Regions from separate parts of the Isoalcanivorax pacificus W11-5 genome, predicted to be linked through region 3. Evidence: predicted binding sites of a transcription regulator. Region 3 holds the regulator's gene; each other region holds the start of a gene.

The links. The regulator sigma-54, encoded in region 3, starts transcription at its own class of promoters, with help from an activator protein. The targets are predictions, from matches to a motif close to TGGCACNNNNNTTGCTNT.
Region 1: atzF (allophanate hydrolase) is a predicted target of sigma-54. The motif match lies at 5,670-5,687, and genes of this name have one in related genera.
Region 2: glnA (glutamate--ammonia ligase) is a predicted target of sigma-54. The motif match lies at 5,785-5,802, and genes of this name have one in related genera.

The regions. Positions count from the first base shown of each region.
Region 1 covers NZ_CP004387.1:572,961-582,755, forward strand. The annotation lists rRNA gene S7S_RS02680 (23S ribosomal RNA) at 1-963, shown strand, start outside; rRNA gene rrf (5S ribosomal RNA) at 1,194-1,309, shown strand; one part of gene S7S_RS02690 (IS3 family transposase) at 1,981-2,831, opposite strand; one part of gene S7S_RS02690 (IS3 family transposase) at 2,831-3,092, opposite strand; gene S7S_RS02700 (hypothetical protein) at 3,432-4,934, shown strand; gene S7S_RS02705 (hypothetical protein) at 4,964-5,482, shown strand; gene atzF (allophanate hydrolase) at 5,728-7,566, shown strand; gene uca (urea carboxylase) at 7,572-9,795, shown strand, end outside.
Region 2 covers NZ_CP004387.1:316,685-326,479, reverse strand. The annotation lists gene pip (prolyl aminopeptidase) at 1-52, opposite strand, end outside; gene S7S_RS01575 (nuclear transport factor 2 family protein) at 62-535, shown strand; gene glnG (nitrogen regulation protein NR(I)) at 543-1,964, opposite strand; gene glnL (nitrogen regulation protein NR(II)) at 1,961-3,076, opposite strand; gene S7S_RS01560 (DUF4124 domain-containing protein) at 3,219-3,896, opposite strand; gene glnA (glutamate--ammonia ligase) at 4,248-5,654, opposite strand; gene S7S_RS01550 (sulfurtransferase TusA family protein) at 5,922-6,158, opposite strand; gene S7S_RS01545 (tRNA (5-methylaminomethyl-2-thiouridylate)-methyltransferase) at 6,165-7,286, opposite strand; gene S7S_RS19050 (DUF4468 domain-containing protein) at 7,639-8,154, shown strand; gene S7S_RS01540 (hypothetical protein) at 8,144-8,773, shown strand; gene S7S_RS01535 (hypothetical protein) at 9,190-9,570, shown strand.
Region 3 covers NZ_CP004387.1:963,803-973,597, forward strand. The annotation lists gene pmbA (metalloprotease PmbA) at 1-299, shown strand, start outside; gene S7S_RS18755 (BPSS1780 family membrane protein) at 331-1,137, shown strand; gene S7S_RS04545 (HPr family phosphocarrier protein) at 1,169-1,447, opposite strand; gene rapZ (RNase adapter RapZ) at 1,496-2,347, opposite strand; gene ptsN (PTS IIA-like nitrogen regulatory protein PtsN) at 2,407-2,880, opposite strand; gene hpf (ribosome hibernation-promoting factor, HPF/YfiA family) at 2,902-3,201, opposite strand; gene S7S_RS04565 (RNA polymerase factor sigma-54) at 3,299-4,747, opposite strand; gene lptB (LPS export ABC transporter ATP-binding protein) at 4,977-5,702, opposite strand; gene lptA (lipopolysaccharide transport periplasmic protein LptA) at 5,699-6,208, opposite strand; gene lptC (LPS export ABC transporter periplasmic protein LptC) at 6,189-6,746, opposite strand; gene S7S_RS04585 (KdsC family phosphatase) at 6,743-7,282, opposite strand; gene S7S_RS04590 (KpsF/GutQ family sugar-phosphate isomerase) at 7,282-8,253, opposite strand; gene S7S_RS04595 (calcium/sodium antiporter) at 8,478-9,419, opposite strand; gene S7S_RS04600 (MlaC/ttg2D family ABC transporter substrate-binding protein) at 9,643-9,795, shown strand, end outside.

The sequences.
Region 1 (9,795 bases), 390 kb from region 3:
CTTGTCGGGTAAGTTCCGACCTGCACGAATGGCGTAATGATGGGGGCGCTGTCTCCACCCGAGACTCAGTGAAATCGAAATCGCAGTGAAGATGCTGTGTACCCGCGGCTAGACGGAAAGACCCCGTGAACCTTTACTATAGCTTCGCATTGGACTCTGAGCCTGCTTGTGTAGGATAGCTGGGAGACATTGAAGCCGGGACGCCAGTTCCGGTGGAGTCAACCTTGAAATACCAGCCTGGCATGTTTGGGGTTCTAACCTCGGTCCGTTATCCGGATCAGGGACAATGTGTGGTGGGTAGTTTGACTGGGGCGGTCTCCTCCCAAAGAGTAACGGAGGAGCACAAAGGTACCCTCAGCACGGTCGGACATCGTGCGCTGAGTGCAAAGGCACAAGGGTGCTTGACTGCGAGACCCACAAGTCGAGCAGGTACGAAAGTAGGTCTTAGTGATCCGGTGGTTCTGTATGGAAGGGCCATCGCTCAACGGATAAAAGGTACTCCGGGGATAACAGGCTGATACCGCCCAAGAGTTCATATCGACGGCGGTGTTTGGCACCTCGATGTCGGCTCATCTCATCCTGGGGCTGAAGCCGGTCCCAAGGGTATGGCTGTTCGCCATTTAAAGAGGTACGCGAGCTGGGTTTAGAACGTCGTGAGACAGTTCGGTCCCTATCTGCCGTGGGCGTTGGAGACTTGAGAGGAGCTGCTCCTAGTACGAGAGGACCGGAGTGGACGCACCTCTGGTGTTCCGGTTGTCACGCCAGTGGCATTGCCGGGTAGCTATGTGCGGACGGGATAACCGCTGAAAGCATCTAAGCGGGAAGCCCCCCTCAAGATAAGGTCTCCCTGGGAACTTGATTCCCCTGAAGGGCCGTGGAAGACCACCACGTTGATAGGCTGGGTGTGGAAGCGCTGTAAGGCGTGCAGCTAACCAGTACTAATTGCCCGTGCGGCTTGACCATATAACCCAAAGCGGTCAGCGCCATGCAGCGCGATCCGGGTACAATGGCAGGACGTGTCAGAGACACGACGAAAGACGCAAGTGTATTCAGACCTTGCATCATTACTTCGACTTCCTATCCAGCATGTCTTGATGCCGCCCGCAAATGCGGGATGTAACAAGGCAGACGCCTTTGGGATCTTGCAGCCAGTACTGTGGCCTCGCCACAGAGCAAGAAACCAAACCAGTTTGCCTGACGACTTTAGAGCGTTGGAACCACCTGATCCCATACCGAACTCAGAAGTGAAACGACGCATCGCCGATGGTAGTGTGGGGTTTCCCCATGTGAGAGTAGGACATCGTCAGGCTCCTAAACTAAAACGCCCTGTCAGGGAATCCTGGCAGGGCGTTTTACTTATGTGCGCTCTCACATGGGGAAACCTGCTCTTTATAGGTGGGGCCCGCTGCGCGGGTCCGGCCACCGGGCATAGCCCGGCGGCGCTACACCACACTCGCCGCGAGGCGGCGAAAGACGTGTGGCTTCGCCCCCATGTGTGAGCAGGCCATCGTCAGGCTCCTAAAAATGAAAGACCCCCGCCGCTTCGCGTCGGGGGTTTTTCATTTTTAGGACACGATGAACTCCTCTCCCTACCTCGCAGCGCAACGCGCTGCCATGTGACACCGGCCTGCAGGCCGGTGGACGCCGCAGGCGCCCCGAAGGGGTCAACGCACCGCGTTGATCAAGTAGGACCGACCATGCCCACGCTCACTCCCATAACGATCTGAGTGCACGAACTCTCTATCGCACGTTGGGCAGGGCGTCTTCTCTCACATGGAGTGCCCCGCTTTTTATCCGTGGGGCCCGCTGCGCGGGTCCGGCCACCGGGCATAGCCCGGCGGCGCTACGCCACACTCGCCGCGAGGCGGCGAAAGACGTGTGGCTCCGCCCCCATGTGTGAGCAGGACACGATGAACTCCTCTCCCTACCTCGCAGCGCCTGCAACCCAAGTAGAGCCTTCCAGGTGTAAACATCCCTGTTTCAGTTGCACCGTTGATTAGAGTTCTCCGCCCGTTTGTGTTTCGCCAGGTATTCCCATGGTGTCAGATCTTCCAGTGAATCGTGTGGGCGCTCATCGTTGTATTCTGTCATCCATGACTCGGTCAGTTCTCTCACCTCGGTGAGGTTCCGGAAGACATACATGTTCAGGATCTCGTCCCGATAAGTTCGATTGAAACGCTCAACATACGAGTTCTGAGTGGGTGTCCCGGGTTTGATAAATTCCAACGCAATGCCGTGTTGCTCGGCCCAGTCTGCCAAGGCGATCGAGATGAATTCCGGGCCGTTATCCATGCGTAGTTTGGCCGGGTAGCCTCGCCAAGCGATGATGCGTTCCAGAACCCGTATGACCCTCGGAGCTGGTAGGTTCAGATCAACCTCAATAGCCAGTACCTCGCGGTTGAGGTCGTCCACTACGTTGAAGGTACGGAAGCGGCGACCACAGAACAGACTGTCGCTCATGAAATCCATGGACCAACATCTATTGACGGTCGCTGGTACGCTTAATGGCTCCGGATTTCGTGTCGGGAGTCGTTTTTTGCCCCGTCGTCGTTTGTTCAGGTTGAGCGCACAATACAGCCGATGTACCCGCTTGTGATTCCACCCGTGTCCCCAGCGTCGCAGCACCTTGAACAGTTTGCTGAAACCATAGGCGGGATAGCGTTCAGTCGCGCTCTGAAGCGCAGCAATCACCGGTTCATCCCGGGAGGTATCCGGCCGATACCGGTACACAGAGTCGCTGATGCCAGCAATTCGGCAGGCTCTGCGGATGCTGACACCATGCGCCTGCTTCAGGTAATTCACCAGTTCTCGTCGAACGGCTGGCTTTACAGCTTTTTTTCGATCACATCCTTCAGCAGTTTGTGATCCAGACTCAGCTCGGCGTACATCTGCTTCAGTCGGCGGTTTTCCTCTTCAAGCTCCTTGAGGCGCTTCACATCAGAGGCTTCCATTCCGCCGTACTTGGATTTCCAGTTGTAGTAGGTCGCATCGGAGATGCCGTACTCCCGACACACTTCCTTGACCAGGCGACCGCCCTCGACCTCCTTCAGAATCTTGACGATCTGTGACTCGCTGTACCGTGATTTCTTCATGTCGTTCTCCGTTTGCCTCATTGTAGGTCGGAGAACTCTAATTACGCATGCACCGATTTTAGGGGATGGTTACACAGGCACCAAGTCCGCACCACAACGACCTGAGCGCGCAAGCCCAAAAAAAGCCCTGTCACGGAGTGCACCCTTTAGCTTGCGCAGGTCCTTGCGTCCTCTTGATATTTAGTGCCTCATGCCTTTCAGGGGGCTCATAAAGCCAAAAAAATCACACAATAACGCTCATTCACTATGTGCTCAGGTCGTGTCGCTCTGCTGTTTGTCTGTCTGCTCTCCGCATGCGGGGGTGGCTCAGGGGGTGTTTCTGTTCCGGTGGTGGAGTCTGTGCAGTTGCACGGCTTTATTACTTTCGATTTTGTGCCAGAGAAAGAGGCGGATAACGGCCTGGATTATGAACGTATCGAGCGGCGACCTGTGCGCCATGTGCGGGTTGAGCTCCTGGATGCGAGAGGAGAGATCCTGGCAACCACACTGAGTGACGAAACCGGCCACTATCAGTTCATGGCGCCAGCAGACAGCATGGTAAAGGTGCGTGTCGCATCCGAAATGATGCTGACGGAGGCACCGGCATGGCATGTGCGTGTGACAGACAATGTGCGGGATAACCGGCTGTATGTGCTGGACGGAAGCCTGGTCAGCACAGGGCGCAGGCCGACGCAACGGAATCTGCATGCAGCATCGGGGTGGGATGGTGCCTCCTATGCCTCGGTTCGCGCGGCGGCGCCGTTTGCGATTCTCGATACCTTTCATCAAGGCGTTCGGCATCTGGCCTCTGCGGGCGACATTCCGGCGCTGCCTTATCTGGAGGTGCGTTGGAGCATCGATAATGTGCCCGCCGGGGGAGAGCTGTCGCTGGTGGAAATCGGGACCAGTTTCTACCAGTACGTTCCGGAAACCGACACACATCTGATTTACCTGCTGGGCTCGGAAGACGTGGATACGGATGAGTATGACCGCCATGTCGTGCTCCACGAGTGGACCCATTTCCTGCAGTCGGCCCTGTCACGGGATGATTCGCTGGGTGGTGCGCACACGCGTGCTGACCGGCTGGATCCACGGGTCGCATTCTCTGAAGGGCTGGCCAACGCGCTGGCAGGTATCGCGCTGGCGGACCCGATTTACCATGACAGCAGTGGCGGGGCACAGGCGTGGGGGTTTCGCAACGATGTGCGCGCTGTTGAACAGGAAAGTATTGGTTGGTACAGCGAGGGTTCAGTCGGCAGCGTTGTATACCGTTTTCACGAGAACAGTGGGGCCTTGTCACCTGTGCTGCAGCCCCTGTTCAGTGACGAATTCCGGGAGAGCGCAGGACTTGCCACACTGTTTTCCTATGCCGAGTCACAAATGGTCCTGTTTCCGCAGTGGGGCGCGATGCTGGATCTCCTGCTGACCGAAAACAACGTGCATGGGCGCGGCCATCTGGGTGCCGGAGAAACCAATAACGGTGACTATCCCGGAGCGCTGCCACTGTACAAGCCGTTGATAGCGAATGGTGAGCCGGCGGAAGTGTGCATCACGTCCCGGTTTGGTACCTATAACGGTCTTGGTGCAGAAGCGTTCCTGTACTTGAGCGTCCCGCAGTCTGCGGCTTACACCCTGTTGGTCGAGAAAGTCGACGGGTCTGCGCGGGTGACGGATCCGGATGTGGTGGTGTATCACGCAGGCCGGATGGTGTTTTCGGGAGAGGGAAGCGAAGGCGATGTGGAGCAACTGACGGTAGGCCTGCCGGCAGGCGAGTATGTGCTGAACGTGTATGACGCATCAATGGCCTACTGGGGCGAACCCTTGCCACTGGAGCATTGTTTTGCCGTCAGCCTGATGCAGTAGCCAGAGAAATGTTGAGCGGGAGAGGATATATGTCACGTTTTGCCGCGCTATCTGCGCTGTTCGCCGTACTGCTGCTGCCGGCCTGCGATGCCGGGCATCGACATCAGGATCTGGCGAAAACAACCGTCGAACGCAGTGTAGGTAAAGGTGGCGCGGCGGTATCGCTAAGCGACGGGCCGTTGTACAGGTTGTCCGGCGCTGGCGCAGAAACCCTGAGCCTTCGTCTCGACAGCGGCTATGACGCGGGTGAGATGACTGTCACGCTCACGCCAGGTCGGGGGCTGCTCATGAACGACATGCCTGTCATGCATTTTGACCTTGCGGCGGGGGAATACTACGAGATTCCCGTATCGCTGGACGCCATGCCGGCGGGGCGTTACTACCTGCATCTGCATTGCCGGGTGAAAGTCGACGGGCGTGAGACGGCCCGGGTATTGTCGGCAATCGTCCTGGTCGGTGAGCCTGATGAAGTGGCTGCGCAGAAAACCATGGACCCGGGGCCGGTTGTGCTGCCTGCGGAAGAGGTGATTCTGCACGAAGAAGAATGAGACGGAGGTCGCGCACCGTCTTTGTTCAATCTGAAGCAGGCCGCGCCAACCTGGTGCGGCCTGCTTCGTCAGAAGGCACCGCCTGCGTGCCGCACCGGCCAGGTCGGTGCGTCCTGTCCGGTACGCCACTCCAGAACCCCGAAATATTTCAGCAAGTTATCCTGTCTTTGTCGTCACATCCGTAGGCTGGCACACCCCTTGCACTTCTAGCACTCAAACTTGTGTACAAGAAGGTGCTCATAACCGTGTACGGGTGGACGATAAGGGACTGGCTGGCGGCCTACGCAGAAGGCCGCAGCACACCGCAGGCGTTGCTGGGGGCGTTGGTCGAAAAACTGCGCACCAGTGACAATCCGGTCTGGATCAGTGTGGCCACGGACAGTCAGTTGGCACGACAGCTTACCGATCTGGCGGTGAAGCTGGAGGCTGCGGGCGGGGATATTTCGGGGTTGCCGCTGTACGGTGTGCCGTTTGCGGTCAAAGACAATGTCGATGTCGCGGGCTGGACCACGACGGCGGGCTGCCCGGGTTTCGGTTATCAGCCCGCCAGCACTGCGCCCGGTGTGCAGAGGCTGCTGGACGCCGGCGCGATCGTGATGGGCAAGACCAATCTTGATCAGTTCGCCACCGGGCTGGTGGGGACACGTTCTCCGTACGGTGAAGTGCGCAACGCGTTCAATCCTGCCTACATCTCCGGCGGTTCCAGCTCCGGTTCGGCGGTGGCGGTTGCAGAGGGCAGCGTGCCGTTCAGCCTGGGAACGGACACGGCGGGTTCCGGACGTGTGCCTGCAGGCTTCAACAATCTCGTCGGCGTAAAGCCGACACGGGGTGCGGTGAGTGCCCGTGGGGTAGTGCCGGCCTGCCGTTCGCTGGATTGCCTGTCGGTATTCGCCCTGGATGTCTGCGACGCGGAATACGTGCTGAATCTGCTGGTGGCCGAGGACAAGGGGGACCCCTACTCACGACGGTCATCGGCAGAAATCCGGTTCGATCAATTGCCGGCAAAGCCGCGCTTTGCCGTACCGATGACGCCGGACTGGTTCGGAGATGCAGCGGCGGAGAAAGCCTTTCAGGAAAGTTGCCAGAAACTGGAGGCACTTGGCGCAACGCTGGTGCCGACCGATTTTGCGCCGCTACTGGAAATTGCTGCATTGCTGTACGACGGCCCCTGGCTCGCGGAGCGGTACGTCGCCGTCGGGCAGGCCGTGGCTGACGACGTGGCGGGGCTGGATCCTGTGGTGGCAGGCATTGTCGCTCGAGGCAAGCAGCCCACCGCTGCCGATTATTTCCGTGCCGAATACCGCCGTGCAGCCATCAAGCAGCAGGCCGACGAACTGCTCTCGAATGTGGACGCCCTGCTGGTGCCGACCGCGCCAACTCATTATCGCATCGAAGATATCCGCCGTGATCCGGTGCGGCTCAACTCCCGCCTCGGGACCTATACCAACTTCGTCAATCTGCTCGATATGTGCGCGCTGGCGCTGCCCGGCGTGTTTCGGCAGGACGGTTTACCGGCCGGCATCACACTGATCGCCGCCGCGTGGCGAGACTTTGCCCTGTTGCATTTTGCGCGTCGCTGGCAAGAGCAACTGGACTGGACCCGAGGCGCAACAGGACAGCCGCTACCCGCGATGACGTCCCCCGGGACAGAGCCCTCTGCACGCTATGTGCGTCTGGCCGTCGTCGGCGCACACCTCTCCGGCATGCCGCTGAACCACCAACTCACCGAACGTGATGCGCGCTTCGTGGAAAGCACCATGACCTCCGCGGATTACCGCCTGTTTGCTCTGGCCGGCACAGTGCCGCCAAAGCCAGGCCTGATGAAACTGGGAGCCGGCGCGGCCATTCAGGTGGAGTTGTGGGACGTGCCCGTCGCGGCGTTCGGCTCCTTTGTGCAGATGATTCCGGCGCCACTGGGGATCGGCACGATCACGCTCGCGGACGGACGCGAAGTGAAGGGCTTTATCTGTGAAGACTGGGCGCGGGCTGCCGCGCAGGACATCACCACATTCGGCGGCTGGCGTGCCTATATGGCCAGCGTCACCGGGAACACGGCGCCGGCGATGGATAACAGGGCGGGGTGAGTAGCATGTTCAGCAAAGTATTGATCGCAAACCGGGGCGAAATCGCTGTACGCATTATCCGCACCCTGAAGAAACTGGGGGTGGCGAGTGTGGCGGTGTACTCCGATGCCGACCGCAACGCCCTGCATGTGCTGGAAGCAGATGAGGCGGTTGCCATTGGCGGTGCGGCGCCCTCAGAAAGTTATCTGGTGGGCGAACGTATCATCGAAGCGGCGAAAAGCACCGGCGCGCAAGCAATTATTCCCGGTTACGGATTCCTGTCGGAAAATGCCGGTTTCGCCGAAGCCTGTGCGCAGGCCGGTCTCGTGTTTGTCGGGCCGACACCGATGCAGATGCGAAACTTCGGGCTGAAACACGAAGCGCGTGCGCTGGCCGAGCAGGCAGGCGTGCCGCTGGCGCCCGGGACTGCGCTGCTGACATCGGTCGAGCAGGCACTGGAAGCGGCCGAGGGGATCGGTTACCCGGTGATGCTGAAAAGCACAGCGGGGGGCGGCGGTATCGGTCTGACCCGCTGCGACAGCGATCAGGCGCTCAGCGATGCCTTTGAGTCGGTGCAGCGGCTGGGCAAGAATTTCTTCAGCGACAGTGGTGTGTTCCTCGAGCGTTTCGTTGACCAGGCGCGCCACATCGAAGTACAGATCTTCGGCGATGGCCTCGGCAAGGTAATCGCCCTGGGCGAGCGGGATTGCTCCATCCAGCGCCGCAATCAAAAAGTGATCGAGGAAACGCCGGCGCCGGGCCTGCCAGCCGCGACGCGGGAGAAACTGCTGGATGCCGCAGTGCGGCTTGGTGAGTCGGTCAGTTACCAGTCTGCCGGCACGGTAGAGTTCATCTACGACGGCCAGCGTGACGAGTTCTATTTCCTGGAAGTGAACACCCGTCTGCAGGTGGAGCATGGCATCACCGAAATGGTCACTGGTGTGGACCTGGTGGAATGGATGTTGCGCACTGCCGCCGGCTCGCCACCGGACCTTGCGGGCCTGCATATCGTGCCGCAGGGCGCGGCCATTGAGGTGCGCCTTTATGCCGAAGATCCGGTACGCAATTTTCAACCGTCGCCGGGGCTGCTGACAGAAGTCTTCTTCCCGGCGGATGTGCGGGTGGACGGCTGGGTCAGCACCGGCACGGAAGTGTCGCCACACTATGATCCGATGGTGGCGAAACTGATGGTGCAGGGGGCGGACCGTGCGCAGGCAGTAAAACGCCTGGCTCAGGCACTGGAGGCCACACGACTGTGTGGCATCACCACCAACCTGGCGTATCTGCGCGCCATTATTGCGACAGACGACTTCTGCAAAGGTCAGTTTTCGACACGTTATCTGGACAGTTTTGCCTTTTCGCCGGAGGCGGTGGAAGTGGTCGCCCCTGGTACCTACACCACCGTGCAGGACTATCCGGGACGCGAAGGCTACTGGCATATCGGTGTGCCGCCATCCGGCCCCATGGATGACTACGCCTTCCGTCTTGCCAATCGAATTGTTGGCAATGGCGACGATGCGGCGGGGCTGGAGTGCACTCTGATCGGCCCAACGCTGCGCTTTCATTGCGACACCACGGTTGCGCTGACCGGCGCGCAGACCGACGCGACGCTGGACGATGTGCCGGTGGTGTTCTGGAAACCGTTGGCGGTCAAGGCCGGGCAGGTGCTGCGTGTGGGCAGGGCGGTCAGCGGTTGCCGTACCTATTTCGCCGTGCGCGGCGGCATTGATGTCCCCGAATATCTGGGCAGTAAATCCACCTTCGCACTGGGGCAGTTCGGTGGCCACGGTGGCCGCCCCCTGCGCGGCGGGGATCTCCTGGAGCTTGTCCGGGGCACGCCGGCCACGGCTGAACCTGCGGCGGCTGACGAGGCGCTGGTGCCCCAGTACGGTGATCACTGGGATATCGCGGTGCTGTACGGCCCACACGGCGCACCGGATTTTTTCCAGAGCGAATCCATCGAGACGTTCTTCGAGACGGACTGGGCGGTGCACTACAACTCCAATCGTCTCGGCATACGCCTGATGGGCCCCAAGCCCACCTGGACCCGCAGCGATGGTGGTGAAGCCGGGTTGCATCCTTCAAACATCCACGATTGCGAGTACGCGATCGGCAGCATCAATTTTACCGGTGACATGCCGGTCATTCTGACGCGTGACGGACCCAGCCTCGGCGGGTTTGTCTGCCCGGTCACCATCTGCAAGGCCGAGTTGTGGAAAGTCGGCCAGGTGAAACCGGGAGATCGCATTC
Region 2 (9,795 bases), 650 kb from region 3:
GGAACCAGGGTTCTGTCTCGGGATAGAGTGCGGTATCAACTCGGGAATGCATGCCAGGGCCATGGGAACGATAAAACGCACAGCATACGGCAGCTTTCTGCTGCTGCAAGCCGCCGTGTTCATGGCGCTCGCCGCGTGCAGCGCGCCACCCGCAGAAGACGGGATCAGTGATGCGCTGAGAGAGATGGCGGACGCCATTGAAGCCCGTCAGGCCGGGCCGGTGGTGCGGCGGCTGACGGCGGATTTCAGCCTGGCGCGGGGCGGCGAAGCTCTGGATCGGGAACAATCCCGCCGGCTGCTGGCCGCCACACTGCTGCGCTATCCGGACATCAGTATTACCGTCACCGGTATCACGGTATTGCCGGATGGCGCCCGCCCGGATCTTGCCGAAGCCCGTTTCAATGTACTGACCACTGGCGGCACCGGCTCGCTGCTGCCGGAGACCGGTCAGCTGTACCGGGTGGAGTCACTCTGGCGCCTGGAGGACGGCGACTGGCTGATGGTTCGTGCGTCCGCCCGCCGCCTGATGGAATAACGCGGCGTCAGTCTTCCACTGACGCCATATCGTCCATCCCCAGTTCCTTGATCTTGCGGGTCAGCGTATTGCGACCCCAGCCGAGCAGGCCCGCCGCATCGCGACGACGGCCACCGGTGTGGTTGAGCGCCACTTCGATCATGGCACGTTCGAACGCTGGCACAGCGTGATCCAGGATGCCGCGCTCCCCGGACGACAATGCCCGCTCGGCCCACTGGCGCAGGGATTTTTCCCAGTTGCCGCTGACTTCCTGACGGGTTTCCTGCTGGCTCAGTTCCGGCGGCAGATCATCCACCAGCACCTCGCGCCCGGTGGCCATCACGGTCAGCCAGCGACAGGTGTTTTCCAGTTGCCGCACATTGCCCGGCCAGGGCAGTGACGCCAGATAACGCTCGGTGTCCGGGTGCAGGGATTTGGTTTCCACTTCCAGCTCACGCGCGGCGCGTTGCAGGAAGTAACGGGCCAGGCGCGGAATATCCTCGCGGCGCTCGGCCAGTTTCGGAATATGGATGCGGATGACGTTCAGGCGGTGGAACAGATCCTCGCGGAAATCGCCATCTTTCACCAGCCGCTCAAGGTTCTGGTGGGTGGCCGCGATGATGCGTACGTCCACCTTGATCGGCGTAGTGCCGCCGACACGATAGAACTCCCCTTCCTGCAACACGCGCAGCAGACGGGTCTGCGCTTCAAGTGGCATGTCGCCGATTTCATCCAGAAACAGGGTGCCACCGTTGGCCTGCTCGAAGCGGCCGATACGCTGGCTGTTGGCGCCGGTGAAGGCGCCTTTTTCGTGGCCGAACAGTTCCGACTCGATCAGGTCTTTCGGAATCGCCGCCATGTTCAGCGCCACGAACGCCTTCTCGCGCCGCACCGAGTGCCGGTGCAGCGCGTGCGCCACCAGCTCTTTACCGGTACCGGACTGGCCGTTGATCAGCACGGTGACATTGGAGTGCGACAGCCGGCCGATGGCACGGAAAACTTCCTGCATGGCGGGCGCTTCGCCGATGATTTCCGCCGGCGGCTCGTTGCTTTCCTCCACCGGGCCGCCACGCGCCTCGGCACGATGGCGCACGGCGCGCTTCACCAGCGCCACGGCTTCATCCACATCAAAGGGTTTCGGCAGGTATTCGAACGCGCCGCCCTGGTAGGACGCCACGGCGGAATCCAGATCCGAGTGCGCGGTCATGATGATCACCGGCAGATCAGGATGCTTGCGTTGCAGCATTTTCAGCATGCGCAGGCCATCGGTGCCCGGCATGCGCACATCCGAGATCACCACGTCCGGCTCGCTGCCGCCTTCTTCCAGCGCGTTCAGCGCTTCATCGGCGTCCTCAAAGCAGACGGTGTTGAACCCTTCCTGGCCCAGCGCCTTGTCCAGCACCCACCGAATCGAACGGTCATCGTCGATAACCCAGACTTTGGCTGTCATGGTGATTCACTCTCTCCTTCGGTGCCCGTGATGTGTTCCATGGGCAATAACAGGCTGAACACCGTGCGACCGGCGGTGCTCTCGCATTCGATCATTCCCTGATGCTGACTGATGATGGACTGGGCGATGGACAGGCCCAGCCCGGAGCCATTGGCACGGCCACTGACCATCGGGTAGAACAGCGTCTCGCGCAGTTCTTCCGGAATGCCGGGGCCGTTGTCCTGTATATCGATGCGCGCAATAAGACGATGCCGCTGCGCGCCGATGGTGAATTGCCGCTGCACCCGGGTACGGAAAATCACCGTGGCGTCGGGCATATTCGCTTCCGTGAGCGCCTGCACGGCGTTGCGCGCCAGGTTCAGGATCACCTGGATAAGCTGGTCACGGTCGGCCGGAATCTCCGGCAGGCTGATGTCGTAGTCGCGCTGCACGCGCACGCCTTCCGGGTGTTCGGCAAGGATCAGTTGCCGCACATGCTCCAGGCATTCATGAATGTTCAGGGAGCGGAAATTCGGCAGCCGGCGCGGGCCGAGCATGCGGTCCGCCAGTGCCCGCAGGCGGTCGGCTTCGTCGATGATGACACGGGTGTATTCAGCGAGGTCGGGGGCGGGCAGGGCCCGTTCGAGCAGTTGCGCGGCACCGCGGATGCCGCCAAGCGGGTTCTTGATCTCGTGGGCCACACCGCGCACCAGCGCCCGTGTGGCCTGATGGGCATGTACGAGCGCTTCCTCCCGCGCGATGCGCAACAGACGATCCAGCGGCTGCAACTCCATCAGCAGCGACGGCGACCGGCCCGGCTCGGCCAGTTGCGCCACCGAATAGTCCACGGTCAGTTCCTGTCCTGGTGCAAACTGCAGCCGGGCTTCCCGCCGGGTGAACGGATGGCCCTCTTCAATGCACCGGATCAGTGCAGCCTGGGCATCCGGGTCGTCGAAAAAGCATTCCGGCAACGGCTGGCCCACGGCCCGCTGCGCACTGGTAGAGAGCAGCATTTCCGCCGCCGGGTTGAGATAGCGCAGGCGCAAATCCTGGTCGAGCAGCAACACCGCCGTGCTGAGGTGATCCAGCAAGCGCTTGTGAAGCTGATGATCCAGAGGGGTCGGTTTCGCCATGCCTGAGCCAAAGCAAGTTTCAGGCCATCCAGTGCACGGCGGGAAAAACCCTGTATACCGGCCTTTCCCTGTCGGCGACGGGTGGATGCACAGGCAGGCAGCATAACGCATGCACCATTATTGTGCACAGCGTGCACCAGCATCAGTTCGTATCGGGCACCCAGGGGAGCAACTGCACCAGACCAGTCCGTTTTTCGTCCTTGTCCTTGTCACGCCGGGCACCAGGACCGAGCAGGACACTGTGGCGATGAACGTAGATGGTCACTGTGTCGGATTCCTTCAGCACCTCACCGTCGGCGTCCAGCACCTGGGCGCGCAGTGCGTGGGTGCCCCGCTCCGGCCAGGTCAGCACCAGCTCGTCCAGCGGCTGGTCATTATCCAGCACCCGCAGGCTATGCCCGGACTGCAGTGGCGGTGCCAGATTTACCTGTACCGGGATCGGCTCATGCGGGTTCTGAAAGGTCTGCTCGTGGCTTGGCGAGACGATCTCCAGCGTTGAATAACCCGCGGCGACCGGCGCGGGCGGGGCCTGCTCACGCGGCGCGCGCGCTGGTGGCGCCGGCATGCTGTTTGGCTGGCGCGGCCGGATTTCCTGCGCCTGCGCGCCCTCCGGCGGCGTGTCGGTGAAGATCACCCGGCCCTGTTCATCCCGCATGCGGTAAATGCGATTGGCGGGCGCCTCCGGTACCGGCTCCGCCTGGCTGTCCGGGTCCGTGGGTTGGGTCTGGGTGTCAACCTGCAGCTGGGCCTGGGCCGGCGCCAGCAGCGCCCCTGACAGCAAGGCCAGCAGCGAGGTCAGTAAGATGCGCGGATAAGCCATGCGAGAAACTCCGTGGTCGTCCCGTCGATTGTGCGACGCCGCCGGACGGAAAACAAAGGCGGCAGCCATGCACCGGTCACGGAAACGAAAAGAGCCCCGAGAGGGGGCTCTTTCAGGCTGCTGACAAACCTCGGCAGCCATTCTTCTACTAAAAAATTATCCACCCAGGGCAAAGAGTCGCTGTTTTTCTGGTGATAGCCTCCACTTGCATAGCCATAGGGCTGCAACCTGGAATGCGACCACCCACTTTTATATCGCCTCGAAGAGGTGATTCATAAAAACAGGGGTTTGTCCTCAGTCTGAAAGAGCCCCGAGAGGGGGCTCTTTTCGACGTGCGAAGACCGGGAGGTCTTACACGGAGTAGTACATGTCGAACTCGACCGGGTGCGGGGTCATGTTCAGGCGCTCGATGTCCTGGCGCTTGAGTTCGATGTAGGCGTCGAGCATGTCCTTGGAGAACACGTCGCCTTTGAGCAGGAACTCGTGATCGGCTTCCAGCTCGTCCAGCGCCATGGTCAGGGTGTGCGCCACGGTCGGGATGCTCTTCGCTTCCTCGGCCGGCAGGTCGTACAGGTCCTTGTCCATCGCTTCGCCCGGGTGGATCTTGTTCTGGATACCGTCCAGGCCCGCCATCAGCAGTGCCGCGAAACACAGGTACGGGTTGGCGGCCGGGTCCGGGAAACGGGTTTCGATACGACGGCCTTTCGGGTTCGGCACGAACGGAATCCGGATCGAGGCAGAACGGTTGCGGGCAGAGTAGGCCAGCATCACCGGCGCTTCGAAGCCCGGCACCAGACGCTTGTAGGAGTTGGTGGACGGGTTGGTCAGCGCGTTCAGGGCGCGGGCGTGCTTGATGATGCCGCCAATGTAGTACAGCGCCATCTCAGACAGGCCACCGTAGACGTCGCCGGCAAACAGGTTCTTGCCGTCTTTGCTCAGGGACTGGTGCACGTGCATGCCCGAGCCGTTGTCGCCGATCAGCGGCTTCGGCATGAAGGTCGCCGTTTTGCCGTAAGCGTGCGCCACGTTGTGGATGCAGTATTTCAGGATCTGGACTTCGTCAGCCTTGCGGGTCAGGGTGGCCGCGCCAACACCGATCTCGCACTGGCCAGCGGTGGCCACTTCGTGGTGGTGCACTTCAACGCGCAGTTCCATCTGTTCCATGGCCGCACACATGGCTGCACGCAGGTCGTGCAGGCTGTCCACCGGCGGTACCGGGAAGTAACCGCCTTTCACGCGCGGGCGGTGACCGATGTTGTTCTTGTCGAAGTCTTCGCCGGCAACCCAGGCGGCTTCTTCAGAGTAGATTTCATAGGACTGGGCGTTCATGGCGGAATTCCACTTCACGCCATCGAATACGAAGAATTCCGGCTCCGGACCAAACAGCGCGGTGTCCGCGATGCCGGTGGATTTCAGATATTCTTCAGCGCGCTGCGCGATGGAGCGCGGGTCGCGGTCGTAGCCCTGCATGGTGGTCGGCTCGACGATGTTGCAACGCAGGTTGACCGTGGCCACGTCGGTGAACGGGTCAATCACGGCGGAATCGTCGTCCGGCATCAGGATCATGTCGGATTCGTTGATGCCCTTCCAGCCGGAGATGGAAGAACCGTCGAACATCTTGCCGTCCTGGAAGAAATCGTCATCGACGTCTGCGGCCGGGTAGGTAACGTGCTGTTCCTTACCGCGGCTGTCGGTGAAGCGCAGGTCCACCCACTTGACGTCATTCTCTTTGATCAGTTTCAGAGTCTTTGCAGACATGGTGAAGCGTCCTCCTGGAACAGCGTGAAATGTGACCGGCCCGGTAGTCTGCTCCGGACAGGTGGTGAGACAAACTCGTGATGTATTCGTTGTGTCACGGCGCAGGCGCCGGACGTCCTTGCCCACAGAGTGAGCAAAATGCATGCCACGTCACAGATGCCCTGAAATCAAGCACATAGACCTGACCAATGCCGCACCTTGCACAGATATGGTGCACTGAAATCGCTAACGCACCATTTTTGTGCAAATCCTTGCCGCAAAACCCGTTTATGCCCCTTCGCGCACCACCTGAAGCTGCACGAAGACAATGCCGTCACGACGTCCGCTCTCCAATACCCGATGCCCGTTGATCCGCGCCCAGGCGGGCACATCATTGAGCACTCCCGGGTCGGTGGCAAGCACTTCCAGCACGTCGCCATGAGCCAGTTCGCGCACCCGGTTCTGGGTCTTGATCACGGGTAATGGACACAGCAACCGGCACGCATTCAGTTCATAGTCAGCCATGCCCGCTTACCCCAGATACCAGTCTTTCGGCACCTGCTCGGTGGTGAGCGGTTTCACCGTCAGCAACTGCGACACGCCGCCCGGACGGTTGTACTGCACGGACACCGCCTCTGCCTCGCGCCCCTGTGAGAAACGCGCCACGATAGCCGCCGCCAGTTCGGCTTCCGCTGCATCAGCAAACTCGCCGTCCACCAGCGTCAGCGGGCCACCGTGGCTGACCGGCTCCAGGCTCGGGAACTGGTAGCGATAGCCCTCCAGGAAATTCCCCTCGCCCTCTTCGCGGCTGATGATCAGCTTGAAATGCGGGCGCGGACGCAGGTGCCGGCCCACTTTCAGCAGCATGATGTCGTCCAGCTCATAGTCACGCTTGCGGCGGGCCTGCCAGAGGTCGACCAGCTTGTTCGAATAGGCTTCGTCGGTCAGGAAGCAGCAGCCGCCGGCAGGCTGGGCAAAGTCATCCAGCCCGAACGCTTCGGCCAGCGCAATCTGCGGCTTGCGGTTACGGCCGCTGAAACCGTACAGGCGCTCGCGGTCCACCCAGCCCTCACGCTCGGGCAGCGTCGGCTCCAGATTGCGCGCCGACAGCGGGCGCAGCAGCCGGTCCTCGGCGCCGGACTCCCGCGCGATCACCGGCATGGTCCACTTCTTCTGGGATTTCGGCCGCTGGCCCACCACCTCGCCGGTGATGATGAAATCAAACCCCGGCTCACCCTGGCTGCTCTGGGCATCGGCCAGCTCGCGGGCCTTGTCCAGCATCAGCGCGGCCTTGCCGACCATGAAGATCTTGCAGTCCAGGCAGGGGTTCATGTGGGCGCCATAGCCGTAGCGCGGCTTGAGCACCACATCCTTGTATTCGTCCGAGATATCAATGATGTGCAGCTTGATCCCGAGCTGCTCGGCCACCCACAGCGCATTGTTGCGCTTGGGCTTCTTGCGGTCGCGCTCGCGGATGGCGTGGGTGTGCCCCTCGACGCAGAAGCCGGTAAAGAAATTGACGCCCTCGACCTCGATGCCCTGGGCCTGGATCACCTTCACCGCCAGCATCGAATCCAGCCCGCCGGAGACCAGCGCCAGCGCGCGGCGACGGGGGGCAACGGCAGATTGTGCGGTGTGTGGTGCAGCGGACATGGCAATACTCGGCGACCGGCCAAACGCCGGATCGGCGGGGGCGTTGAATCAGGGCCGCCGAGTATAGCAAAGCCGCCGGGCTTACCCCAGTGGCGACATCAGGCACACCGCCGGTCAGCGACGCTGGCGGTAAATTGGAAGGGGTGGCCAAGTACCTGGCTGATCCCAGCGCCATGCCGCGCCGAGAGGCTGTATCAGCCATTGCCCAGGCGGCAGTAGGGCGGCTTGCCCAGATGTGACAACCCGGCCCTGCTCAGGCGGGGCCAATATCAATGATGTCACAATGTCATCATTGATATGGTCGGGCCTATTATTGACCATGCCTTTTTTTGGATAGGAAGGAGAGGTTGGGGTGAAAAGTTGGCTCGCCATTTTATGTTTAGGTGTTCTTTCCGCTTGTTCTGGCATGGTTCCAGTTCCCGTCAGTGAACAAGAAAGAAACTTTGAGCAAGTTGTCGCCGTGGAGGGAATGGATAAAGATGCTATTTATGTTGGCCTGCGTTCTTGGATTGCGGAAAATTTTAGGTCGGCCAAATCAGTAATAGAATATGAAAATCAGGACGATGGTATATTAATCGGTAACGGTGTCATTCCATACCCGTGCAAAGGCATTTCATGCTTGGCAAAGTCAGAATGGACCCATCCATTTACCATGAAGATTGAGGTTAGGGATCAGAGGTTCAGGGTAACCTATTCGAATATTAACTTGGCGTGGCCAGCAAGTTACAACAATGGTATAGCCTCACCAGCACGAAATGCTCCAATTCATAACAAGTCAGATATGGATGGAGCAAAGGCAGAGCTAACGCAACTAACAGAATCAATGCGGTCATCATTATCTTCTGGGGCGAAATCTAATGATTGGTGAGATTTCTCGGAGGATAACGATTTTTTTATTGATATTATGCGGTTTTGCCACAGCCTCCGGTTGTGCTAGAGGTCCCACATGGGAAGCGGTAAGTTCGTATGACGAATTTTCTGATAAGACTACCGTGATGGTGACTACCGGGGACTGGCCACAACCCGGAAGCCGGACTTTCTCATACGGGATGATTTATCCGGTCATCATGAAGACCGTCGAAGGGTTGGCGGTCGGTTTCATGTCAGGAGGCCAATTCAAGGTCCCTGTTGGTGCCGTACAGATGCGTGTTGATGGAAATGAAGCAATTATGGTTACGCCGGAAAATACGCCGAACATCAGCGAGATAGAGGCATGGTTTGCGCCTTTTATCGTTGATATCCCAGGTTTAGATAACGATGCGATCAACAATGCCCAGAAAGTTGCGGTTGAGAATGCCATGAGGATGTCTCAGCCATACACATTGGTTGTTGGAGATGAGGCGGATCGTATCCTTGATCAGATGCTTTCGGGACAAAACCTGATCTATCGGCAGATACTGGTAAACCAGCCAAATCCATCTACGGGGCGAGTTCCACTGGATCAGTCGCTGTCAGAAGCTTTAAGAAAGGCCGGACTCATCAATTGAGGGAAAATGAGGGGATTTTATGTCTCTTATCAAATGTCCTGAGTGCAGCAGAGAAGTAAGCAATAAAGCTGCGGCATGCCCTGGTTGCGGCGCCCCGATGGCTGGCGGACCACTGCAAACGCAGGTCCGGCGCGGAAATCAGAGGTCGGCATTCCGTCAGGCAGTTGGCAGTGCCATCGGGACTTTTTCTGTTATTGCTGCATTTCCGGTAGGCATGGCTACTGACTTTCAGTCAGGAATTTGGACGGCCGTGATCGGGTGCGCCATTGGGGTTGCGGTTGCTTATTTATAGAGAAAAAAGGGCTTGAGCCGGCACGCCAAGGTAACGAGCAGCAACTTCATGGCAACCATCAAGGAAATCTTGATAGTTACCGAAGACAAAAGTGAAAATGCCCCATGCAAACCGAGGAGGGGTCATGCGACACACGGTAATTATGATGGCAATGATGGTATTCTGTGCCTGGAGCGCTTCTGCGTCGGCCTCTGAGCTCGGAGATTCTGCTTCGGATAGGGCCACATATGCTCTTACACCTGAGATGGAAGAGACTGCCCGCTCAAGAGTCGGCGAAAAGCTTAGGGATGAAGAGTCTGCCAGATATTACAATTTGCGGGGCATGGGCAAAGAGGCCGATGGGAGCGTTGTTTGTGGCGAAGTTAACGCAAAGAATGCTTATGGCGCATATGTCGGAAGAAGGAAATTCGCCGTAATGCCTAGCAGGGTGATTATTTGGAGTGATGGATCTGACTGGGACGCGCAGGACTCAAGGAAGTGGATTCAGATGATCTGCGGAAGCTAGTTGACATCAAATGATGACGCCTTTTAGTATACTGACCAGACGCCCCCATTACGCCCGGACCAAAAATCCGGGCGTTTTGCGTTTCTGAGGGCTTAGCTCTACCATTGAGGGATGGCGAGGCTGTCAGCCGGTGGGAGCCGGTAAACACTACAAAACCGCACTGCATATGCAGACCAAACGCGGACAAAAGTCGGACAGAGTCATGGCCCCGGTTCTCCGGGGCTT
Region 3 (9,795 bases):
GCATCACGCACGGTGACGAAGACCAGGCCGCATTGTGCCGCCGTATGGGCAACGGCATTCTGGTCACCGAGGTCATGGGGCAGGGAGTGAATCTGGTGACGGGGGATTATTCACGCGGCGCGTCCGGTTTCCGCGTTGAAAACGGCGAGATCTCCGAGCCGCTGGAAGAGTTCACCATCGCCGGTCATCTCGGTGACATGTTCGCCTCCCTGGTGGCCTCTGGCAGCGACGTGGACCAGCGCGGCCACATCCACTGCGGCAGCCTGCTGCTGGCACCGCTGAAAATTGCAGGAAGATAAAAGCAGCTTCATCAAAAAAACGGAGTTTTTTATGACCAACCCATATCAACAACCTTCAGCCGATCTGATGCCGGAAGGCACCGCCGGGGATCGACTGTTGCAGATCAATGCGCCGCGCAGCCGTGATATCGGGGCCGGCTGGCGCTGGTTCTCGGACGCCTGGCGGGTGTTCAAGAGTGCCTGGGGTACGATTTTGCTGGCGCTGCTGGTGGCCTGGTTGTTGTCGATGGCGGCGCAGTTTGTCCCGCTGCTGGGCATGTTCCTCGGCTTTCTGATTGCGCCGTTCCTGTCTGCCGGGCTGCTGGTGCTGTTGTACAAGGCAGATGAACAGCGTGGCCCCACGGTGGGGGATATCTTCACTCCGTTCAGTACGCATTTTGTACCGCTGCTGCTGGTGGGGCTGATTTACCTCGGGCTGTTCATCGGTGTGCTGATCATTGGCGGGGTTATCGGCTATCTGATGTTCGGCGATGCGCTTGCCGGCATGGCCGACAGTGTTGCCGGCATGGAGCAGGGTGTCATGCCGCCGGACATGGCGTGGATGAACATCGCATTGCTGGGTCTGATTGTGATGGCGCTGATGATCCCGGTCATGGCGGCTTTCTGGTTTGCGCCGGCGCTGGTGGTAATGGGCGACTACGGCCCGGGCCAGGCGCTCAAGGCCAGCCTGGTCGGCTGCCTGCGCAACATTCTGCCGATGCTCTGGTACAGCGTGATCATGGTGGTGTTGCTGGTGCTGGCGATGATTCCGGTGGGGCTGGGGTTGATCGTGCTGCTGCCGGTGCTGGTGGTGACCTATTACAGTTCGTTCCGCGATATCTACACCGACACGCTCTGAAAGAAAAACGGGAGGGAGCCACTCCCTCCCGTTATTGCTCCTCGTCGAAACGCCGCGCGAACAGGTCGCGCAATTCGTCCATTGCTTCGGCGGCATGCTCGCCCTGCACGATCACTTCCACGGTACTGCCGCAGCTGGCCGCCAGGGTCAGCAGGCCCATCATGTTTTTCGCATCCACTTCCCGATTGTTGAACCGTATGCGGATGCTGGCGTTGTAGCGTGACGCCACGCTGACCACCTTGGCCGACGCACGGGCGTGCAGGCCAAGGCGGTTGATGATATGCAGTTCGGCATGCAGGGCGTCGGGCACCTGGGGCTCCTTGAATAATGGATGAGCGGGACGGGCAACGGTTGCCGGTCACTCCAGTTGCAGGTGCCGTACCTGGGCCGGCCAGCCGGCCTTGCGCAGACGTTCGGCCAGATGTTCCACCAGGTACACGGACCGGTGGCGGCCACCGGTGCAGCCGATGGCCACGGTCATGTAGCTGCGGTCGTTGGCTTCATAACGCGGCAGCCAGCGCAGCAGCCAGTGTTCCAGGTCGTCCAGCAGTTGCGCACTGTCGGGCTGGGCGTCGAGGAAATCGATAATGGGAGGCTGGCGGCCGTCGAACGGCCGCAGCGCCGGGTCCCAGTGCGGGTTGGGCAGCATGCGCGCGTCGAACACCAGGTCGGCATCCGGCGGCACGCCGTTCTTGAAACCGAACGATTCCAGCAGCAGTGACAGCCGGCCTTCACGTTGCGCCACGCGCATGCGGATCAGGTTGCGCAGGCTGTGCGGGTCCAGGTGGCTGGTGTCCACCAGCAGGTCGGCGGCGCCCTGGATGCTGGCCAGCAATTCGCCTTCGTGTCCGATGGCTTCCGAGAGAGACATGTTCTGGTCGCTCAGCGGGTGCCGGCGGCGGGTGGCGCTGAAACGGTTGAGCAGGGTGTCGTGGTCGGCGTCGAGGTAGATGACTTCGCACGCCACGCCCTGTGCTTTCACCTGCGCCAGCAGTTCGGCGAAGCAGGGGAGCTGGCTGCGCAGGTTGCGTGCGTCAATGCCGACGGCGACGCGCTGGATATCGTGGTTTTCTTCGCGCAATTGCGTGGCCAGCGTCGGCAACAGGCCCAGCGGCAGGTTGTCGACACAGTAGAAGCCCAGGTCTTCCAGTGCCTGCAACGCGGTGGTCTTGCCCGATCCGGAGCGGCCGCTGAGGATCAGCAGTTTCATGCAGCAGTCTCCCGTGAACGCCGCACTGCGGCGGCTGACGACATACGGCAGTCAGGGTATCAGGAAGCGAGTTGCAGTTCTGCCTCGGAATCGACGGCGGTGCGATAAAGATGGCTGGCGGAATTGGCGCCACGCAGGCCGTCGCGGAAGCTTTGTTCGTTAAAGAGGGCGGCGAGGTGGCTGAGCGTCTTGAGGTGTTGTTCGGGGTTGTCTTCGGGGACCAGCAGCACGAACACCAGGTCCACCGGGCGGCCATCGACGGCATCGAAATCGATCGCTTCGTCGAGGCTGATCAGCATGCCGACCGGCTGCTGGCAGGAAGCCAGACGGCAATGGGGAATGGCGATGCCTTCCCCAATGCCGGTACTGCCAAGGCGCTCACGGGCAATCAGGGCTTCGAAGACCTGTTGCTCCCCCAGTTCCGGGTTGCCCTGTGCGGCAAGCTGGGCAACCTGATCCAGCAGGCGCTTTTTGCTGGCGCCATGCAGGTGATAGTGGGTTCTTTCCGGAGTGAGCAGTTCCCGTACGCGCATGATGGTGCCTGATCGAGTCGGTTAGTGGCCGTGGTTACGGTTGACCGACTTCTCCTTGTGTTTGAGGATCTGTCGGTCGAGTTTGTCAGTCAGCATGTCAATCGCGGCATACATGTCTTCCGCCTCGGCGGTGGCGAACACCTCGCCGCCTGCGATGCGGATGGTCGACTCCGCCTTGTGCGTCTTCGGCTCCGGCGACAGGATCACCTGGATACTGGTGATGTGGTCGAAGTGGCGCTCAAGGCGGTTGAATTTCTCGTTCACGTATTCACGCAGGGCGTCGGTGATATCCAGGTGATGGCCGCTGATATTGATCTGCATGGGCTGACTCCTGTACAAGCTGTGTGATCCGCCGTCCTGCGGGGCCGGAGTGTAGCCTGTTCCTGAGGCGCTTGGTACCGCTGACGCTCCTGAGGCGCTACACCAGCCGCTTGCGCTCGCTGGACGCCGGAATTCTCATCGCCTCCCGGTACTTGGCGACTGTGCGTCGTGCCACCTGAATCCCCTGTTCGTTGAGCAGGCTGGCAAGCCGGCTGTCGCTCAGCGGCTTGCGTGGACTCTCGGCGGCAATCAGCTTCTTAATGATGGCACGAATGGCGGTACTTGAACATTCGCCGCCGCCGTCCGTTCCCACATGGCTGGAAAAGAAGAATTTCAGTTCAAACATGCCCCGTGGCGTGAACATGTATTTCTGGCTGGTGACGCGGGAAATGGTCGATTCGTGCATCTCCACGGCGCTGGCGATGTCGGCCAGCACCAGCGGTTTCATGGCCTCTTCACCGTATTCGAAGAAGCCCTGCTGCACCTCGACGATGCGCGAGGCCACCTTGAGCAGTGTCTCGTTGCGACTTTGCAGGCTTTTCAGGAACCAGCGCGCTTCCTGTAACTGGGCGCGCAGGTAGCTGTTGTCCTCTTCGCGCTGGCTCTTGCCGGCCAGGCTGGCGTAGTGGCTGTTCAGGCGCACTTTGGGCAGGGCCTCGCCATTCAGTTCCACCAGCCAGCGGCGGCCGCGCCGGCGCACGATCACGTCCGGCACGATGTAGTCGCGTTCACCGCTGCTGATGCTGTCGCCGGGATGTGGATTGAGGCTGCGCAACAGACGGATCACCTCGATCATCTCGTCTTCGTTGACAGCCAGGTGCCGGCGCAGGGTGGCGAACTCGCGGCTTTCCAGCAGTGGCAGGTGACGGGTCAGGGTCAGCGCCTGCTCGCGCCAGAGGGTGTCTTCGGGCAACTGGCGCAACTGGATGGCCAGGCACTCGGCCAGGTCGCGGGCGGCCACGCCGGGTGGATCGAACTGCTGTACCCGGTGCAGCACGGCGATCACTTCGTCTTCTTCGGGGAAGCTGTCGTCGGGGGCGTCGTCGCCGAGCATCTGGCGGGTGGCCTCGGCGATGTCCTCCAGCGTGCTGGTCAGGTAACCACGGTCGTCCAGGGATTCGATGATGGCGTAGGCGATGGCGCGGTCGGCGTCGCTGATGACGGCCAGGTTGAGTTGCCAGAGCAGGTGTTCATCGAGGGAGGTGGTGCCGGCGGTGCGCTCTTCCCAGGCGTCCATGTCGTCGTCGCTGGCGCCCGCACCGGAGGATTCGGTGTACGGGTCTTCCCAGTCGGTGTCGACTTCACTGTCGAGCTGGGCCAGGGTCTCCGGGTCTTCGCCCGTGACTTCGGCCAGCTCCGTGTCGTCGCTGGTGTCCTGGTCGTAGGGGTCGTTCTCTTCCAGTTCCAGCAGCGGGTTGGTGTCCACCGCTTCCTGGATCTCCTGGCGCAGGTCAAGCGTCGACAACTGCAACAGGCGAATCGCCTGCTGTAGTTGTGGCGTCATGGTCAGGTGCTGACCTATCTGTATCTGCAGACCCGGTTTCATGCGGATTTGCACTGCCCCCGAAGTGGTACGAAACGAGGGGCAGCATAGCAACTAGCAATTTCCGTGCCCATTCTTGAAAAAAACAAGGGGAAGGGGTAGGGCGTTGATTTTGCACCGAAGTGGTGCATTGGCGGGTGGTGCGGAAGGTGTGCGGGGGCTGCCGGCTCAAAAACAAAAGCTCGTAGCCCGCCGCTCGCAGCTCCCTGGCTGCACGCCCGGCGGGCGTGCTTCAAAGCCTGAAATCGGCGCCGAGGTAAACGTCGCGCACCTTCTGGTTGGCCAGGATGGTGTCGGCATCGCCGGCGGCGATGATGTGGCCTTCGCTGACGATGTAGGCGGTGTCGCAGATATCCAGTGTCTCGCGCACGTTGTGGTCGGTGATCAGGACGCCGATGCCACGGTCGCGCAGGTGGCGGATGATGCCCTTGATGTCGTTCACGGAGATCGGATCAACACCGGCGAAGGGTTCATCCAGCAGGATGAAGTGCGGATCGGTGGCCAGGCCACGGGCGATCTCGGCGCGGCGGCGTTCGCCACCGGAGAGGCTCATGCCCAGGCTGTCGCGCAGGTGGGTGATGTGGAATTCCTGCAACAGCTCTTCCATGCGCTGTTCGCGCGCACGCTTGTCCAGGTCCTTGCGGGTTTCCAGGATGGCCATGATGTTGTCGGCCACGGACAGGCGGCGGAAGATGCTGGCTTCCTGCGGCAGGTAGCCGATGCCGCGCCGGGCGCGGCCGTGCATCGGCAGGGCGGTGATATTGTCGCTGTTGATGGTGATGTAGCCGGCGTCCGGCGGCACCAGGCCAACGATCATATAAAAGCAGGTGGTCTTGCCGGCCCCGTTCGGGCCGAGCAGGCCGACCACCTGGCCGGCTTCCACCTGTAACGAGACGTCTTCGATGACACGGCGTCCCTTGTAGCTTTTTGCCAGGTTGTGGGCACTGAGCAGATTCACTGCGTTCCCTCTTCCGTGGGTGTGTTGTCGCCGCTGCTGCCCTGGGTATCACCGGCCGGGATCACCAGGCGCACGCGCTGGTCACCGCCGCCGCTGGCTTCCACGTTGCGGGTGCCCAGGTCGTAGAGCACGCTGGCGCCCTCGAAGGTGCGGCCTTCGTGACGGATGTAGGCATCTTCGGTCAGGGTGATCGTCTGGGCGGCCACATCATAAATGAGGGTGCGACCGCGTGCGTCCAGGGCGTCACCCTCGCGCAGGCGCACCGGCGTACCGGTGGCTTCGACCCGCTGTAGCGCGCCGTCTTTCAGGCGCAGTTCGATGCGCTCGGCATTGACCCGGCGATTGCCCTGCACCAGTTCGGCGTTGCCCTCATAGATGCCGATGCCGTCCTGCTGGCGGAATTCGGCGCGGTCGGCAGTCACTGTGACTTCGCCCTGCGGCGGCGCTGCGGAGGCGGCCAGGGGCAGTAACAAGGCCAGCAGCAGGTCAGGACGCAGGCATCTCATAACGGCTTTCCACTCGTTCTCTCAGTTTCAGGACACCCGTGGCCAGGTTGGCCTCCATGGCGCCCGCGCGGGTACTGCCCGACGGATGGGTGATCTGCACCGCGCCCGGCGCGCTGATCTGCTCCTGGCCAGGGCGATAGACCAGTTCGCCGGTCTCCAGCAGCATCGGTTGCGCGCCGTGGTGGCGGGCGCTGACGCTGCCGAGCAGGCGAATGTGGCGTCCCTGTTCGGTGACCTGGCCTTCCTCGGACAGCACTTCCCAGGCCAGTGCCGGATCGTGCAGCGCCAGGCGCGGGCGTTTGAGCAGGGTTTCGCCCAGGCCGTCCATCTCCTTCAGTTCCTCGGCGTGCAGGTCGTACTCCAGCAGGCCTTCGGGGGTGAAGCTCTGGGCGCTGATCTGCTCGGCGATCACCAGTGGCGTGTCCACTTGCGAGCCGAGCAGTTCCGGTACGCGGTCTTCCCACTCGTGCAGTGTCATCAGGACGATCAGCCCCAGCAGGATCAGGCCGGTGGCGCTGAGCAGGCCCTGACGTCTCATGCGCCCGGCTCGCTGCGCGGCAGGGCGGAGACGATGAAATCACACATTTCGCGTACGGCGCCTTCGCCGCCACGGCGCCGGGTGATCATATCGGCCACCTGCTGCGCACATTGATGGGCGTTGGGCACGGAGAAGGCCACGGCGGCCCATTCCAGTGCCGGCACGTCCGGTTCATCGTCGCCGGCGTAGCCCACCTGGCTGGCGTCCAGGCCCAGCTGGTCGGCCAGCGCGCGCAGTGCCACGCCCTTGTCTTCACGGCCCTGGATAACGTGTTCGATGCCCAGGTCGCTGGCGCGGCGGGCCACCATCAGCGAGCTGCGGCCGGTGATGATGGCAAGCTGCACGCCGGCGCGGGCCAGCTGCTTGAGGCCGTGGCCGTCGAGCGTGTTGAAAATCTTCACGCGCTCGCCTTCCGGGCCATAGTGCAACTCGCCGCTGGTCATGATGCCGTCCACATCGAACGCCATCAGTTTCAGGCGCCGTGCTTTCGCCCGCAGGGCGGCCGGGCCGATGCCCACGTTATCGTCGCTGTGCATCAGACGACTCCCGCGCGCAGCAGATCATGCATGTTCAGTGCACCCACCGGGCGCCCGTCCTCGTCGACCACGATCAGGCCGTTGATCTTTTTCTGTTCCATCACTTTCAATGCCTCGGCGGCCAGGTGGCCGGTGTGGATTACCACCGGGCCGGCGGTCATCACGGCGCTGATGGGGCTCTCGCGCAGATCAACCTGCGGCTGGTCGAGCACCCGGCGCAGGTCACCGTCGGTGAAAATGCCGGCCAGACGGCCGTCGGTGTCGGTGATGGCGGTCATGCCCAGGCCTTTCTGGCTGACTTCCAGCAGCGCATCGCGCAGCGGGGTGTCGTGGCTCACGCAGGGCAGGCGCTCGCCAGCGTGCATCACGTCATCGACGGTCAGCAGCAGGCGCCGCCCGAGACTGCCGCCCGGATGTGACAGGGCAAAGTCCTCGGCGGAAAAACCGCGCGCTTCCAGCAGCGCGATAGCCAGGGCATCGCCCATGGCGAGCGCGGCGGTAGTGCTGGAAGTGGGGGCCAGGTTGTGCGGGCAGGCTTCCTCGCGCACGGTCACCGGGATATGCACTTCGGCCTGCCGTGCAAGGGTGGACTCCGGCCGGCCGGTGATGCTGATCAGCGGGATGCCACGGCGCTTGAGCACCGGCAGGATCGCCAGCACTTCATTGGTTTCGCCGGAATTGGACAGCGCCAGCACCACATCGTCGGGGGTGATCATGCCCAGATCGCCGTGGGAGGCTTCGGCCGGATGGACAAAGAAAGACGGTGTGCCGGTACTGGCCAGCGTGGCAGCGATCTTGTCGCCAATGTGTCCGGATTTGCCCATGCCGGTGACGATCACCCGGCCGCTGCAGTGCAGCATCAACTCGCAGGCGCGGTCGATATGGGCATCAATGGAGTCGATCAGCTCAGCCACAGCGTCGGCTTCGAGGCGCAACACACGGCGAGCGGTATCCTGAAAGCGTTTGCTCATGTTGTCTCCTGCGGAAGGGCGCGCATTATACATGCCTGCGCCCATGCGCAACGCTGCCATCGGGTCAGATTGTGCCCACTGCGCGCAAACCGGCCTAGGGGCGCCCGGCGTACAAGTGTTACAAAATGAGGCGCCCGCAGGAGGCGCCCGGCTAGGGGCGCCAGCAGGAGGCGCCCGGCCAGGGGCACCTGTCGAGAGGCAGCAAGCCGGGACGCATCCGTCAATCAGCTCTGCATCACCAGCAGGCCGAGGTAAGCGCCATAGGCTGCCAGCAGCACGCCCCCTGTCACTCGCCCCATGGTGCGCCGCCGCGCCAGCAGCATCGCCAGCATCAGCAGCACCGTGATGCCCAGCATGGCCGGGTAGTCACGGTGTACCAGTGACGGCTCGATCAGGCCGGGTGCCACCAGTGCCGGGACCGGCAGTACTGTCACCAGGTTCATGATGTTGGAGCCGACCACATTGCCGATGGCCAGGTCAGCATGCTTGCGCAGCGCCGCCGCCACCGAGGCGGCCAGCTCCGGCAGGCTGGTGCCTACCGCCACCAGCGTCAGGCCGATGACCGTTTCACTGACGCCCAGCGTGCGGGCGAGTTCCACGGCCCCCCACACCAGGATCCGGGCGCTGATCAGCAGTACCAGCAGGCCACTGATGAACAGCCAGAGATCGGCGCCGGTGGTGCTGCCGTGTTCCGGGATCTCGCCTTCATCGCCCACCTGGCCCCGGCGGAACTGCCACATCAGCGCAATCAGCGCCAGCAGTGCGCCGATCAGGATGACGCCGTCCAGGCGGCTGAGCTGGCCGTCGTACATCAGGGCGCCGGCCAGCAATGCCACCAGCAGGCAGGCGGGCATGTCCTGGCGCAGGGTGTCGCGGTGCAGCAGGATCGGGCTGACCAGCAGGGTGATGCCCAGCACCATGCCGATATTGGCGATGTTGGAGCCGAGGGCGTTGCCGATCGCCAGATCGCTGCTGCCGGTCAGCGCCGCCGCCGTCGACACCAGGATTTCCGGGGCGGAGGTGCCCAGTGCCACCAGCGTCAGGCCGACGGTCATCGGCGTCATGCCCAGGCGCAGGGCGAGCCCGGAGGCGCCGCCGACAAAGCGGTCGGCACTCCAGACCAGGGCGATCAGCCCGGCAATACAGGCCAGTATGGCAAGCAACATGGAACCTCCGGCGGGGGTATCAATCTGAATGCATCAGACACATGGCAATCTGTAATCGCCATGGGGCGGCGCCATTAAAGAGGCTCGCCGCCGTACGGGCAACCCTGTGGCGGGCAATCCCGTGCGGAACACTGGACAGCTTCCGGCGCGCCTGTTTGGATAGCGCCTCGATCATGGAAACCGTCGCTGTGTCCTGGTATGCAGCGTGAAGGAGAACCAACCGATGAAACGTCTCTGGCAACAACTGCTCTCGATCCCGCTGCTGGTGCTTGGCCTGAGCACACTGGCCCAGGCCCAGGACCCGGACGATGTGATCCGCGACGCGGTGGAATCGCTGACCCAGCGTATCGATGCCGAGCGTGAGCGCATGAGCCGC